DNA from 3 places in the Arthrobacter sp. 9E16 genome. Region 2 is predicted to be linked to each of the others. Evidence: predicted binding sites of a transcription regulator. Region 2 holds the regulator's gene; each other region holds the start of a gene.

Region 1 (4,135 bases), on a different contig from region 2:
CACTTTCAACGTCTATGTCGATGTCCGGAAGGGTGGAACGGTCCCGGGAGAGGAACCGTTCAAAAATCAGGTCATGGGCCAGCGGGTTCACGTGGCTGATGCCCAGCAGATAGTTCACCAGTGAAGAGGCTCCCGAGCCCCGGGCTGCGGCACGCACGCCCATGCCGGTGATCATGGCGGAAACCTCGGCGACAGTCAGGAAGTAGGAGGCGAACCCGAGCCGTTCAATGATGCCCAGTTCATGGGCCAGCCGGTTGCGCAGCCGGGCTTCGGAGGCCGGATCCTGGGCGGGGAACCGGCGGCCGATGCCGGCTTCGCAGCGGCTTACCAGCTCGGCCATGGGTTCGGCGGCAATACCGATCACCGAGGCTTCCGGAACCACCGGCTGCTTCCAGCCCATGTCCCGGACCGGATCCATCCGGCAGGCGTCGGCGAGCGCTTCGGTGTCGCGGAGCATCCGGGATGCGCCCGCCGCTCCGTAGCCCGCCTCGTTGCTGATCTCGCGGGCAAGGGACTTCATCTGCGCGGCGCTCTTCAGCCAGCCCTGTCCGTTGGGCTGCAAATCCGGAAGCCGCCCCATGGAGGTCAGCGCCCGGGCTGCGTCCAGGACGTCGGCGGTGGCGGCGCCGTCGGCATCCACGTAGCGCACAGCGTTGGTGAGGATGGCCGGCAGCTGCATTTCATCCGCCAGGCGGAGCATGCGCACGGCGTGGGCCAGGCTGAGGTTGGTCCCCGGGGCGCTGAGGTGGGCCACCACCTCCACGGCAAGTGATGCGCGCGGCAGCGTCTCCTGCCAGCGGCGAAAGAGTGTGCGGGCGACGGCGTAGCTGCGGCTGCGCATGGCGGTGCCGACGTCGGAATGCGGTCCCACCAGGACGGTCAGGAGCGGCTCGTGATTAGTGTCACCGCCGGCTCCGGGGCCGCGGGCACTGGAGCCCCCACCGCCGTCGTCGCCCGCTGCCCGTGACGCCAGCTGCGCCATGGTCACCCCCACCGGTTTGCTGCCCTTGCGTGCCGCGGACGCTGAGGTGCCGGCGTGTGCATCGGAAATCAGCCGGCACAGCGCGCGGTAGCCGGCTCCCTGCCGACGGCCGCGGGCCAGGACAACAACTCTTCCGGTGACCGGCCGGGCACCGGAAGCATCCGGCTCCCCCAGCACCGCCAGGTCCACCCCCACGATCGGATCAATGCCGGCGTCCATGCAGGCGCGCAGGTGCTTGACCGTTCCGTACAGTCCGTCACGGTCGGTGCAGGCGAGCGCGTCTGCACCGTCGGCCGCAGCGGCCTGCGCCATTTCCTCCGGCCAGGACACTCCGTAGTGCGCGCTGAAGGCGGTGGCGGCATGCAGATGGGTGAAGCTCATATCCGGCAGTTCCTAGGCGCTTTCCCGCAGGGCGTCATGGATACGGATCAGGCGCCAGCGGCCGGAGCTGATGTCATGCGAGAGATCCAGGGTGCGCAGCGGCGAACGCGGGGTCAGCCGGGCCTGTACCCGCCAGATCTCCGAATCCACCAGCCCCGGACCGCGCCCGCGTTCCGCCCGGGCTTCCTCATCCCACCAGTTCCGGCGCTCATACCAGCGCACGGGATCCGCTGCCACCTTGTAGGTGCGGCCGCTCCAGACAAGCCGAAGCGGCTGGCCGGCGGGTGAGCACACCACCTCTACCGCCTCACTGAAGACACCCATTCCAGCTTCCTCCCAGCCGCAGGCGTGCCCGCACCCAAGCCGTCGCGGCGGCCAAAATTGGTTTGTGGACAGCAACTAATTCGAACATATGTTCTAACAGTTTCCAGTGTACGGCCATCATCTGACAATCGGCACTCCCGCCGCCGGATTCCTCCGCGGACGCCCCTAAGCTTCCTCCCCCGCTTCCGTCCGGACCTCGGTGGACAGCGGCGTCTCCCGGATAAACAGGCACAGCACCAGGGCTACTGCGACAATGGGCACACTGAGCAGGAAGATCGGCGGCAGCGCGTGGCCAAAGGCCGCGCCGATGAAATCCTGCACCGGCGCCGGCAGACCGCGCAGCGTCGCCGGGCTCAGGGAATTGATGTCCCCGCCCACCGCTGCCCCCGCCCCCTGCGGCGCCGCGGCAATCTCATTGCCCAGGCGGTGGATGAAGATGGAGCCGAACAGCGCAATGCCAAAAGAGGCACCGATCTGCCGGAAATAGTTCGCCGCGGAAATTGCAGCCCCCATGTCCCTGCCGGGGACGCTGTTCTGCACAATCAGCACCAGGTTCTGCATCAGCATTCCAATGCCCAGGCCCATCACCAGCATCCCGAGCGCCGTGAAGCTGTACGGCGTGGTGTCGGAAATCCGGGACAGCAGCACCAGGCCCGCAATGATCACCGCGCAGCCCAGGATCGGATAGATCTTGTACTTTCCCGTGCGGGAAATCAGCTGGCCGGTGCCGATGGAGGTGAGCAGCAGCCCGCCCATCATCGGCAGCATCATCAGTCCGGATTCGGTGGCAGTGGCCCGGTTGACCATCTGCAGGAAGGTGGGCAGGTAGGAAATGGTGGAGAACATGGCGATGCCCACGGAGATGCCCACCAGCACGGGCAGCAGGAAGTTCCGGTTGCGGAACAGGCCCAGCGGCATGATCGGCTCCCGGGACTTCAGCTCCACCCGCACAAATGCCGCACCCGCAGCCAGGGTCAATGCGGCCAGAGCCAGGATCTGCGGACTTGACCAGGCATAGGTGGTGCCCGCCCACGTGGTGAGCATGATCAGGGCGGCGCTCGCAACGGCCAGCAAGGCAGCGCCGGCGTAGTCCAGCCGCGGGCGGGCTCCCTGGGGTTTGGCCAGGTGCAGGGAGGAGACGACGACGGCGAGCGCCACCGCTCCGATGGGCAGGTTGATGTAGAAGACCCACCGCCAGGACCAGGCATCGGTGATCCAGCCGCCCAGCAGCGGTCCGCACACGGAGGCAATTCCAAAGGCTGCTCCGATCAGTCCCATGTACTTGCCGCGCTCACGCGGAGAGACGAGGTCTCCCAGGATGGCCTGCGCGCCGATCATCAGTCCGCCGCCGCCGAGGCCCTGCAGCGCACGGAAGCCGATCAGCTGACCCATGTCCTGCGCCAGCCCGGACAGCATGGAGCCGACCAGGAACACCACAATGGCGAAAATGAAGATGCTCTTGCGGCCAAACAGATCGCCGAGTTTTCCGTAGATCGGCAGGCCGATGGTTGCTGCCAGGATGTAAGCAGTGACCACCCAGGACAGGTGCTCGAGCCCGTTGAGGTCCCCCACGATGGTGGGCAGCGCGGTCGCCACGATGGTCTGGTCCAGGGCTGCCAGCAGCACGGACAGCACCAGCCCGGTGAAGACCAGGGGCAGGTTCCGTTTGGGCATCGCCGCCGGCGCGGCCTCCTCCCGGTGCCGCCCGTGCTTTCGCGTACCCTGCAGCTGCGTACCCGGCGCAGGCCCCGGATTGCCGGGAACCAATCCTGCCGGGCTCGCGGCGATCCGTGGTGAAAGTGCTTTGTGGGACATGTGGTGCGGTCTCCTAGCCGGCGGTGCCTGATGCCGGTTAACGCTTACCTGGCGGTTGGTTCCTGCTCCGCATCTCCGAGGTGCACCCGCGCGGTCTCGGACAGCGGAATCTGTTTGATGAACAGGGTCATGATCAGGCCGGCGCCCAACGCCGGAATGCCGAGCAGGAAAATTGGCGGCAGGGCATCCCCGAAGGCCTGGGCAATGAAGTCCCGCACCGGCCCGGGCAGCATCTTCAATTCGGACGGGCTGATCGAGTTCACTCCGTTGCGGAGCACTCCGGAGGCCTCCGGCGGTGCGTCCGCCACCTGGTCGTTCAGGCGCTTGATAAAGAAGGACCCGAACACGGCGATTCCCAGTGATCCGCCCATCTGCCGGAAATAGTTGGCGGAGGAGACCCCGGTGCCCATGTCCTTGGAGGGAACACTGTTCTGCACAATCAGCACCAGGTTCTGCATCAGTGCTCCGATGCCCAGGCCCAGCACAAACATGCCCAGCGCCGTGAACCAGTAGGGCGTGGTGTTGGAGATCCGGGAGAGCAGCAGCAGCCCAACAATCATCACGGCCGCGCCGAGTATGGGGTAGATCTTGTACTTGCCGGTGCGGGAAATCAGCTGCCCGGTGCCGATCGAG
Region 2 (4,135 bases):
GGCCGGCGAGGTGATTTGGGCGTCCCGGCCCAGTTCCTTCTCCCCGTCGGGAGGTTTTTCACCGCCCGACGAGACCGCCCCCGCCACCCTGAACGTTGCTCCGCTGTCAGTAGCGGGACGGCTGCGTGAAGGATTGTTTGACGGGCACACCGTTGTCCTGACCTCGGCAACCCTGGCGATCGGCTCCGAGTTCGGGCCGGTGGCCGGTGCCCTGGGCCTGTTGGGTCCGGGTGCACCGTCCTGGACCGGAACCGACGTCGGCAGTCCCTTCGATTACCCGCGCCAGGGGATTCTGTATGTGGCCAAGGACCTGCCCAAGCCGGAGCGGGGTACCTCCGAGGCTCAGCTGAATGAAATCGAAGCGCTGCTTAAGGCCTCCAACGGCGGCGCGCTGGGCTTATTCTCCTCCCGGCGAGCGGCCGAAGATGCCGCCGATGCCATGCGCACCCGGGTGGATTTCCCCATCCTGTGCCAGGGGGAATCTTCCATGTCTTCACTGGTCAAGCAGTTCTCTGAAGAGCCGGACACCTGCCTCTTCGGCACCATGTCGCTATGGCAGGGCGTGGACGTTCCCGGAGCCGCGTGCCGGCTTGTCCTCATCGACCGCATCCCGTTTCCCCGTCCCGATGACCCGCTGATGACCGCCCGCACCCGAGCAGTGGCCAAGGCCGGAGGCAACGGGTTCATGTCCGTGGCGGCGACCCATGCCGCCGTGCGTCTGGCACAGGGCGCCGGGCGCCTGATTCGTGCGGCGGGGGACCGCGGTGTGGTGGCTGTCCTGGACTCCCGGCTGGCCACGGCCCGGTATGGGGGCTTCCTGCGCGCAGCGCTGCCGCCGTTCTGGTCCACCACGGACCGCTCCGTGGTGCTCTCCGTTTTGGGCCGGCTCGCAGAGCAGTCGGCAGCCGAGGAGCTGTCGGCGGGATAGGCGGGCTGCGGGGGCAACCGCGGCACTCTGCGGCCCAGTGAGGCCGGGCAGCAAAGACATGGACATGCAAATGGCGGCCGGAATATTTCCGGCCGCCATTTGCGTGCTTTCCGCTGCAGGGATCCCGCCGGGACATCGGCTAAAGAGCGCGCATCACCGAGACAACTTTGCCCATGATGACGGCGTGATCGCCCACAATGGGCTCGTACCGCGTGTTCTGCGGCAGCAGCCAGGTGTGGCCGTTGCGCTGCCGGAAGGTCTTGACCGTGGCTTCATCGTCGAGGAGGGCAGCCACAATGTCACCGTTCTCAGCTGTCGGCTGGCGGCGCACAACCACCCAGTCACCGTCGCAGATGGCGGCATCAACCATGGAGTCTCCCGAAACCTTCAGCATGAAAAGGTCACCGTGTCCCACCAGCTGACGGGGCAGCGGCATGATGTCCTCCACCACCTGCTCCGCAAGGATGGGTCCGCCGGCGGCGATGCGGCCGACCAGCGGCACCATGGCGGTATCAACGGAGGTGGCAAGCTCGGTTACCGAGGCCAGCGCCGGGGTTGAGCCTGCGCCCTCTTCATGCTGGTCTCCGGTGCGCCCCGCAGCGCCGGCTGAAGGGCTGTTGTCCGTGCCGGAGCCGGGGCGTCCCGGCCCCTCTTCGGCTGCCGTACCGGAGGACCCGTCACGGAGCATCAGGGGAATGAGGATTTCCATGGCGCGGGGGCGCTTCGGATCACGGCGGATGTAGCCGAGCTTCTCCAGCTGCATGAGCTGGTGGGTCACGCTGGACAGGCTGGCCAGGCCAACCGTGTCGCCGATTTCGCGCATGGTGGGCGGATAGCCGTTGGTGCTCACGGACCGCTGAATCATCTCCAGGACGGTCTTCTGCCTGGGGGTGAGCCCTTTGGCGCGCGCACGGGTGCCTGTGGCAGCTGGTTTGTTGGTGCTGTCTTCGGAAGCAGTCCTGCGGGCCACGTCGGGTTCCCTTCGGGTCAGCTGGTCCCGGCAATGCCGGGGCTGGTCGGTAAATGTCTAATCGGTACAAGCCGGGACGTATTGGCCGTGCAAGCCGTTCCGGCGGTTATGTCAGAGGCAGCTGATTCAGTGATCCTGAGGAACCGCTCCGACGCCTGGGCTTCGAGTCGATCCGCAGAACCCGTTGAAGGTTCCCTCTTGTCCTCAACGTTAAGCGAGCAGTGCGGTGTTTTCAAACATTTGTTCGAGCGAGTCTCGACTTTATTAGTAGATAAGTGCTAGAAATAACTCAGCAGAAATCGAACATACTTTCGACAGCCGCCCTCAGCGGAGGTTCGGGTAAGTCGATCAGCTTCCAATCGTTCGAATATGGCTTCGGGTATTTCCTGCAGCCATCGAACCGGAAAGGCGTTGCAATGACAACCCAAACAGTCCCGACAGCTCGAACAGCTGATTCGAGTCATACAGCTGCTTCAATCCATACAGCTGCGTCAAAAACAGCTGCGTCAAACACATCTCCCTCACAGCACCTCGATTCCCGGCCTTCAAATCCTTCCCTGCCGGTCAAGGCGAACTCGCTGCACCTGACTCGCAGGGGCCGTCTGGTTTTCATCGGCCTCCCGCTGATGCTCGCCGCAGCGGCTGCGCTCATTGTGCTGGGTTTCTTCACTGCTCCCGCCATGGCCTCCAGCGGGGGGCCGGACGTGACAAGAACCGTCCAGGTCAGTGTGGCTGCGGGTGAGTCCCTGTGGGGCCTGGCGCAGGAGTTCGCTCCTGAGCGTGACCCGCGGGATGTCATGGAAGACATCATGGAACTCAACAACCTGACTGAATCCCGCCTCATCGTTGGTGCTCAGCTTTACATCCCCGTTGAACGCTGAGCCGGCAACAACGCTGAGCCGCAACACCTCAGGACGAAACACCCAGAGCCAAACAAGTCAGTGCTCAACAACGCGGGACGTAACAAGGCAGGGCGTGCAGCCCGCAGATTCTTCCCGCTCCGCCTTCGAGTCTTAAGCTGTACAGGTGACTGAACAGCTGGCGAGACTCAACCGACTTCCTCTGCGCGATGACCTCCGCGGACTGACGCCCTATGGCGCACCCCAGTTGGATGTGCCCATCCTGCTGAATGTCAACGAGAATACGCATGGCCTGCCGAAATCCGTGCGGGAGGCGATTGCGATCTCTGTGGAGCGGGCCGTGGCCGGACTGAACCGCTACCCGGACCGGGAATTCACGGAACTGCGGGACCGGCTTGCCGCTTACCTCGGCCACGGACTGACCTCCGAAAATATCTGGGCCGGGAACGGCTCGAACGAGGTCCTGCAGCAGATTCTCCAGGCGTTCGGCGGTCCCGGACGGACGGCCATGAGTTTCCCTCCCACTTATTCCATGTATCCGCTGCTCGCCAGCGGCACCGGCACCCGCTACGTCACGGGACACCGAAGCGACGACTTCGGGCTTACGGCTGAGTCAGCTGCAGAACAGGTTCGCGCCGAGGCGCCGAACATCGTCTTCCTTTGCACTCCGAACAACCCCACCGGCACAGCACTTTCACTGGATGTTGTGGAGGCCGTCTACGAGGCGGGGGCCGCGTCAGAGGCCATCGTGATCGTGGATGAGGCCTACGGCGAGTTCTTCCATGCCGGCACTCCGAGCGCCCTGGAACTGCTGCCGGGACGCGAGCGCCTGATCGTCTCACGCACCATGAGCAAAGCCTTTGCGCTCGCCGGAGCCCGGATCGGCTACATGGCAGCCGCCCCCGAGGTTACCGATGCCCTCCGCCTGGTGCGGCTGCCGTACCACCTGTCCGCCATCACGCAGGCCACCGCCAACGCTGCGCTGGAACACGCAGATGCTTTGCTGGCCAACGTTGAGGACATCAAGGTTCAGCGCGACCGCATTGTCTCCGAGCTGCAGGATCTGGGTCTGAAGCCCGCCCCCTCAGACGCGAACTTCGTCTTTTTCGGCGGAATGGAGGATCCCCGGGCCGTCTGGGAAGGCCTGCTGGAGGCAGGCGTCCTGGTGCGCGACGTCGGGATCCCCGGCCATCTGCGTGTCACCGCCGGCACGGAACCGGAGACCAGCGCCTTCCTCGCCCGCCTCCGCGAACTGCTGGCCGCCGGCATCCGGTAACTGGGCCGGGCGCCCGCGCTGCCGCGGCCGGAACAGCACCGGCCGGCAGACACTAAACTGTTAGCAGAGACCATCTTCTTTCAAAGGAAAACCATGACCGT
Region 3 (4,135 bases), on a different contig from region 2:
CAAGAAATCCATGCTGACGCCGGTGGTTTTGCGGGCAGTGGCCGAGCATCAACCGGTGACGGTGGCCAGGGTTGCAGAAGAGGTTGCAGCAGGCACCGGCTGGCAGATCACCGAGCGCAGTCTCTACCGCACCCTGAAAAGGCTGCAGGACACCGGTCTCCTGCACAGTGCGGAGGTCGATGTCCCGCGCACCGGGGCAAAGCGCAAGGAGATCTCCCTGACAGGCTTGGGGTCGCAGTTCCTTGCCGGAATCACCGCCAGCCTGGTTGAATTTCCAGACCCTGGAGCCGGCAGGAAACCTGGCCGCTAAACCGCCTTCACCACCGGAAGATCGGACCACTCGGTGGTGTAGCGCGGGGAAGCGAAGTTCCGCGCCATGGTCCAGTCCGGCTTGGCTGTGGACATCCCGGCCAGTCCCAGGCCAATGCTGGCAGCACCGTACTTGTCGGTGACCTGCGCCAGCAGCGGCCCGATGTCCTTCTGCTCCGGTCCGGCATCGAACAGGTCGAACACCGGCTCGGCGCCGGCGGGGGAGAGGCCCGTGAGCATGATTCCGGCCTTGGCATACCGGGCACCCTCCACCACCTGGGGATCCATGGCGTCAATCGCGGCCCGGGTGAGCACCAGGGGATCCGCGGTGGGCCGCTGAAGCCGGACCGTGGCCGAGGGGGAAGATGCTTCAGTGCCGCTGAACCGCGAGGTGGACGCAAAAACCGTCATGACGCTGGCCAGCTGTCCCTCCTTGGCCAGTCGGATGGCCGCTTTTTGGGCGTACAGGCTCATGACCTGGCGCATCGATTCCTGTGTAGTCACCGGCGTCGCGAAGCTGCGTGAAAAGAGGACCTGCTGCTTGTCTGCAGACTCGGTTTCCATGGGAATGCAGGCGGTGCCGTTCAGTTCCAGCACCGTGCGCTGCAGCACCACGGAGAACTTCGCACGGATCGCGGCGGTATCGGCGGCGCGCAGATCCGCGACAGTGTGGATGCCCAGCGCATTCAGCCGGACACCGTTGCGCGCGCCCACGCCCCACAGGCCGGTGACCGGCACGCGGGACATAATTGTGTCGACGACGGCGGGATCCAGGGTGTCGAGGTTGCAGACGCCTCCCATGTGGGGATTCTGCTTGGCGATCCGGTTCGCGAATTTGGCCAGGGTTTTGGTGGGGCCGATTCCCACGCAGACCGGCAGGCCGATGTTCTTCGCCACGGCAGCCCGGATGTCAGTGCCCCGGGTCCGCAGTTCCTCATCGGTGCCGTGCAGGTGCAGGAAACACTCGTCGATGGAGTAAATCTCTTGCTCGGAGGAGAAGCGTGCCAGCAGCTGCATCACGCGCGAGCTCAGGTCCCCGTACAGCTCATAGTTGCTCGAGCGCTGTACCAGACCCAGCTTGGGAGCGGCCTCGGCCAGCTTGAACCACGGCTCACCCGTCTTGATGCCCAGGGCCTTGGCCTCATCGGAGCGGGCCACCACGCAGCCGTCGTTGTTGGAGAGCACAACCACGGGAATGCCGGCCAGCTTCGGGTCAAAAACGCGCTCGCAGGAGACGTAGAAGCTGTTTACGTCCACCAGTGCGATGCGGTGCTGCTCAGCCATGAGACGGCCTAGACATGGTGCAGGCACCGGGTCACGACACCCCAGACGGACAGTTCCGCGGGATCCGGTACCCGGATGTCTTCTGAATCCGGGCTGTCCGCGTGCAGGAAGATCCCCTGGCCGGTCAACAGCAACCGCCGGATGATCAGCTCTCCGTTCAGAACGGCAACAACCACCGACCCGTCTTTGGGTGTCAGCGACCGGTCCACGATCAGCTCGTCTCCGTCGCTGATGCCGGCTTCGTCCATGGCGTTGCCGGAAACCCGCATGATGAAGGTGGACGTGGCATCGCGGATCAGGTGCCGGTTCAGGTCAATGCCGGCGTCGTAATAGTCCTGGGCGGGTGATGCGAACCCGGCCGGAAGGGTTGCGCCGCGGGCTGGAGGTTGGTCATTTGCGCCGCCCGGTCGCGGAGTTGGGCCAGAGGAAAAGACGGGCACCGCACACCTCCCTAGAACACACCTTCGAATACCAACAGGGTAGCACCGAGCATGGAAAACACCTTGGCGAACGGCGCAAGTTGCCGCAGACTGGGTGGACATTGCTGCCAGCCAGGGCAGACCGGGCGCAAGACGGGCCCCGGCCGCGTCTCATGCCACCGGAGCTCCCATGAACCAGCCCGCTGTCGAAACGACCAACCTCGTCAAGACCATCGGCTCTACGCGCGCTTTGGACGGGTTCTCGCTCACGGTGGAGGAGGGACAGGTCGCCGGATTTCTGGGGCCCAACGGAGCCGGGAAATCCACCGCCATCCGGGTGCTGCTGGGCGTGCTGCGCGCTGACGCCGGAACCGCCGCGGTGCTGGGCATGGATCCCTGGGCGGACGCCGTCGCCGTCCACCGCCGGATCGCTTACGTTCCCGGGGACACCACCCTCTGGCCGAACCTGACGGGCGGGGAAGCCATTGACATCTTCACCCGGCTACATGCCGGCAAACGGTACGCGGGGAAGGACCGGGACGCGAAGCGGCAGGCGGCACGACGCGCTGAACTGCTGGAACGCTTTGAGCTGGACCCCACCAAGAAGGCGCGCACCTATTCCAAAGGCAACCGGCAAAAGGTGGCGCTGGTCGCCGCGCTCGCCTCAGACGCTGAGCTGTTCCTGCTCGATGAACCCACCTCGGGCCTCGATCCGCTCATGGAGGCTGCGTTCACCGAGGAGATCCGGAACCTGCGCAGCGAGGGACGTACCGTGCTGCTGTCCAGCCACATCCTCGCCGAGGTGGAAAAGCTGTGCGACACCGTCACCATCATCCGCTCCGGCCGCGACGTGGAAACCGGCACCCTGGCCCAGCTGCGCCACCTCACCCGGTCCACGGTCACGGCGACGACGACGGCGGATCCGGCCGCGCTGGCCGCTGCACCGGGGGTGCACAACCTCAGTGCGGAGCACGGATATCTGCGGTTCGACGTCGACAATGCGCAGGTGAACAGCATCCTGGCACTGCTGGCCGAAGCCGGCGTGCAAAACCTGACCATTGCCCCGCCGTCACTGGAGGAGCTGTTCCTGCGCCACTACGGTGACGAGGCGGGAGCAGAGCAATGAGCGCACCACCCACTGCCCGCCGGCAGTCCTTCCGCAACCCGTGGGCTGCCACCGGCGGATTGCTGCGGCTGCACCTGAGGCTGGATCGGATCATTATTCCGGTCTGGACCCTGGCCGTCGGCACAGGCGTTGCCGGGTCCATGGCCACTTTCGAGACGACCTACACCACCCCGGAATCACTGCAGGCCCGGGCGTCGCTCATGGACAACCCGGCCACGGTCATGATGACCGGACCGGCCTTTGGACTGGAGAATTACACGTTCGGCGCGATGGTCGCCAACGAACTCTCCTTGTACCTCTATCTGGCCGCCGCCATCATGAGCATCCTCCTCGTGGTGCGGCATACCAGGGCGGAGGAGGAATCCGGCCGGATGGAAATGCTCCGCGCCCTGCCGGTGGGCCCTTTTGCACCGGCCGCCGCCGCAATCATCACAGTCGCCGTCGCCAATGCCGCGGTCGGGGCGGCCGTTGTGGCGGCGCTCGCGGGCACAGCGTCCCTGGACCCTGCCAGTTCGCTTGCCCTGGGCGCCGGGACCGCACTCACCGGCATGGTTTTCGGTGCGGTTGCCGCGGTTGCCGCCCAGCTCAATGAGCACGCGCGGGGAGCCACCGGCACGGCAATGGCGGTTCTGACTGCCGCCTTCCTGATCCGGGGAATCGGCGACGTCATCAACAACCAGGGATCCTGGCTGTCCTGGTCCTCCCCGCTTGCCTGGCCGCAGCAGACCCGCCTCTGGGTGGACCTGCGCTGGTGGCCGCTGCTCCTCTCGGTTGCGGCCACGGCAATACTGCTGGTGCTCGCCGTGGAGCTGGCCCGGCGGCGGGACCTTGGCGCCGGGCTGCGGACGCCCCGGCCCGGTCCGGCAACCGCCAGGCCCGCCCTGCTTTCCCCGGCGGGTCTGGCCGGCCGGCTGCTGCGCGGCTCCTTTGCCACCTGGACCGTCTCCGCTTTCCTGTTCGCGGCCGCTTTTGGGGCGCTGGCCAATTCCCTGGAGGA

Evidence for each region. The regulator LexA, encoded in region 2, represses DNA repair genes until DNA is damaged. The targets are predictions, from matches to a motif close to TCGAACANNTGTTCGA.
Region 1: the regulator LexA is predicted to act here: its motif matches at 1,768-1,783, upstream of CXR00_RS08015 (DUF6504 family protein).
Region 3: the regulator LexA is predicted to act here: its motif matches at 2,046-2,061, upstream of CXR00_RS04490 (LexA family transcriptional regulator).

What each region holds. Positions count from the first base shown of each region.
Region 1 covers NZ_PJIU01000002.1:269,127-273,261, reverse strand. The annotation lists gene CXR00_RS08020 (DNA polymerase III subunit alpha) at 1-1,363, opposite strand, end outside; gene CXR00_RS08015 (DUF6504 family protein) at 1,376-1,687, opposite strand; gene CXR00_RS08010 (MDR family MFS transporter) at 1,853-3,502, opposite strand; gene CXR00_RS08005 (MDR family MFS transporter) at 3,547-4,135, opposite strand, start outside.
Region 2 covers NZ_PJIU01000003.1:717,378-721,512, forward strand. The annotation lists gene CXR00_RS15535 (ATP-dependent DNA helicase) at 1-928, shown strand, start outside; gene lexA (transcriptional repressor LexA) at 1,068-1,898, opposite strand; gene CXR00_RS15545 (LysM peptidoglycan-binding domain-containing protein) at 2,315-2,779, shown strand; gene CXR00_RS15550 (histidinol-phosphate transaminase) at 2,925-4,034, shown strand; gene hisB (imidazoleglycerol-phosphate dehydratase HisB) at 4,128-4,135, shown strand, end outside.
Region 3 covers NZ_PJIU01000001.1:940,337-944,471, reverse strand. The annotation lists gene CXR00_RS04500 (PadR family transcriptional regulator) at 1-310, shown strand, start outside; gene CXR00_RS04495 (Y-family DNA polymerase) at 307-1,593, opposite strand; gene CXR00_RS04490 (LexA family transcriptional regulator) at 1,602-2,033, opposite strand; gene CXR00_RS04485 (ABC transporter ATP-binding protein) at 2,203-3,138, shown strand; gene CXR00_RS04480 (ABC transporter permease) at 3,135-4,135, shown strand, end outside.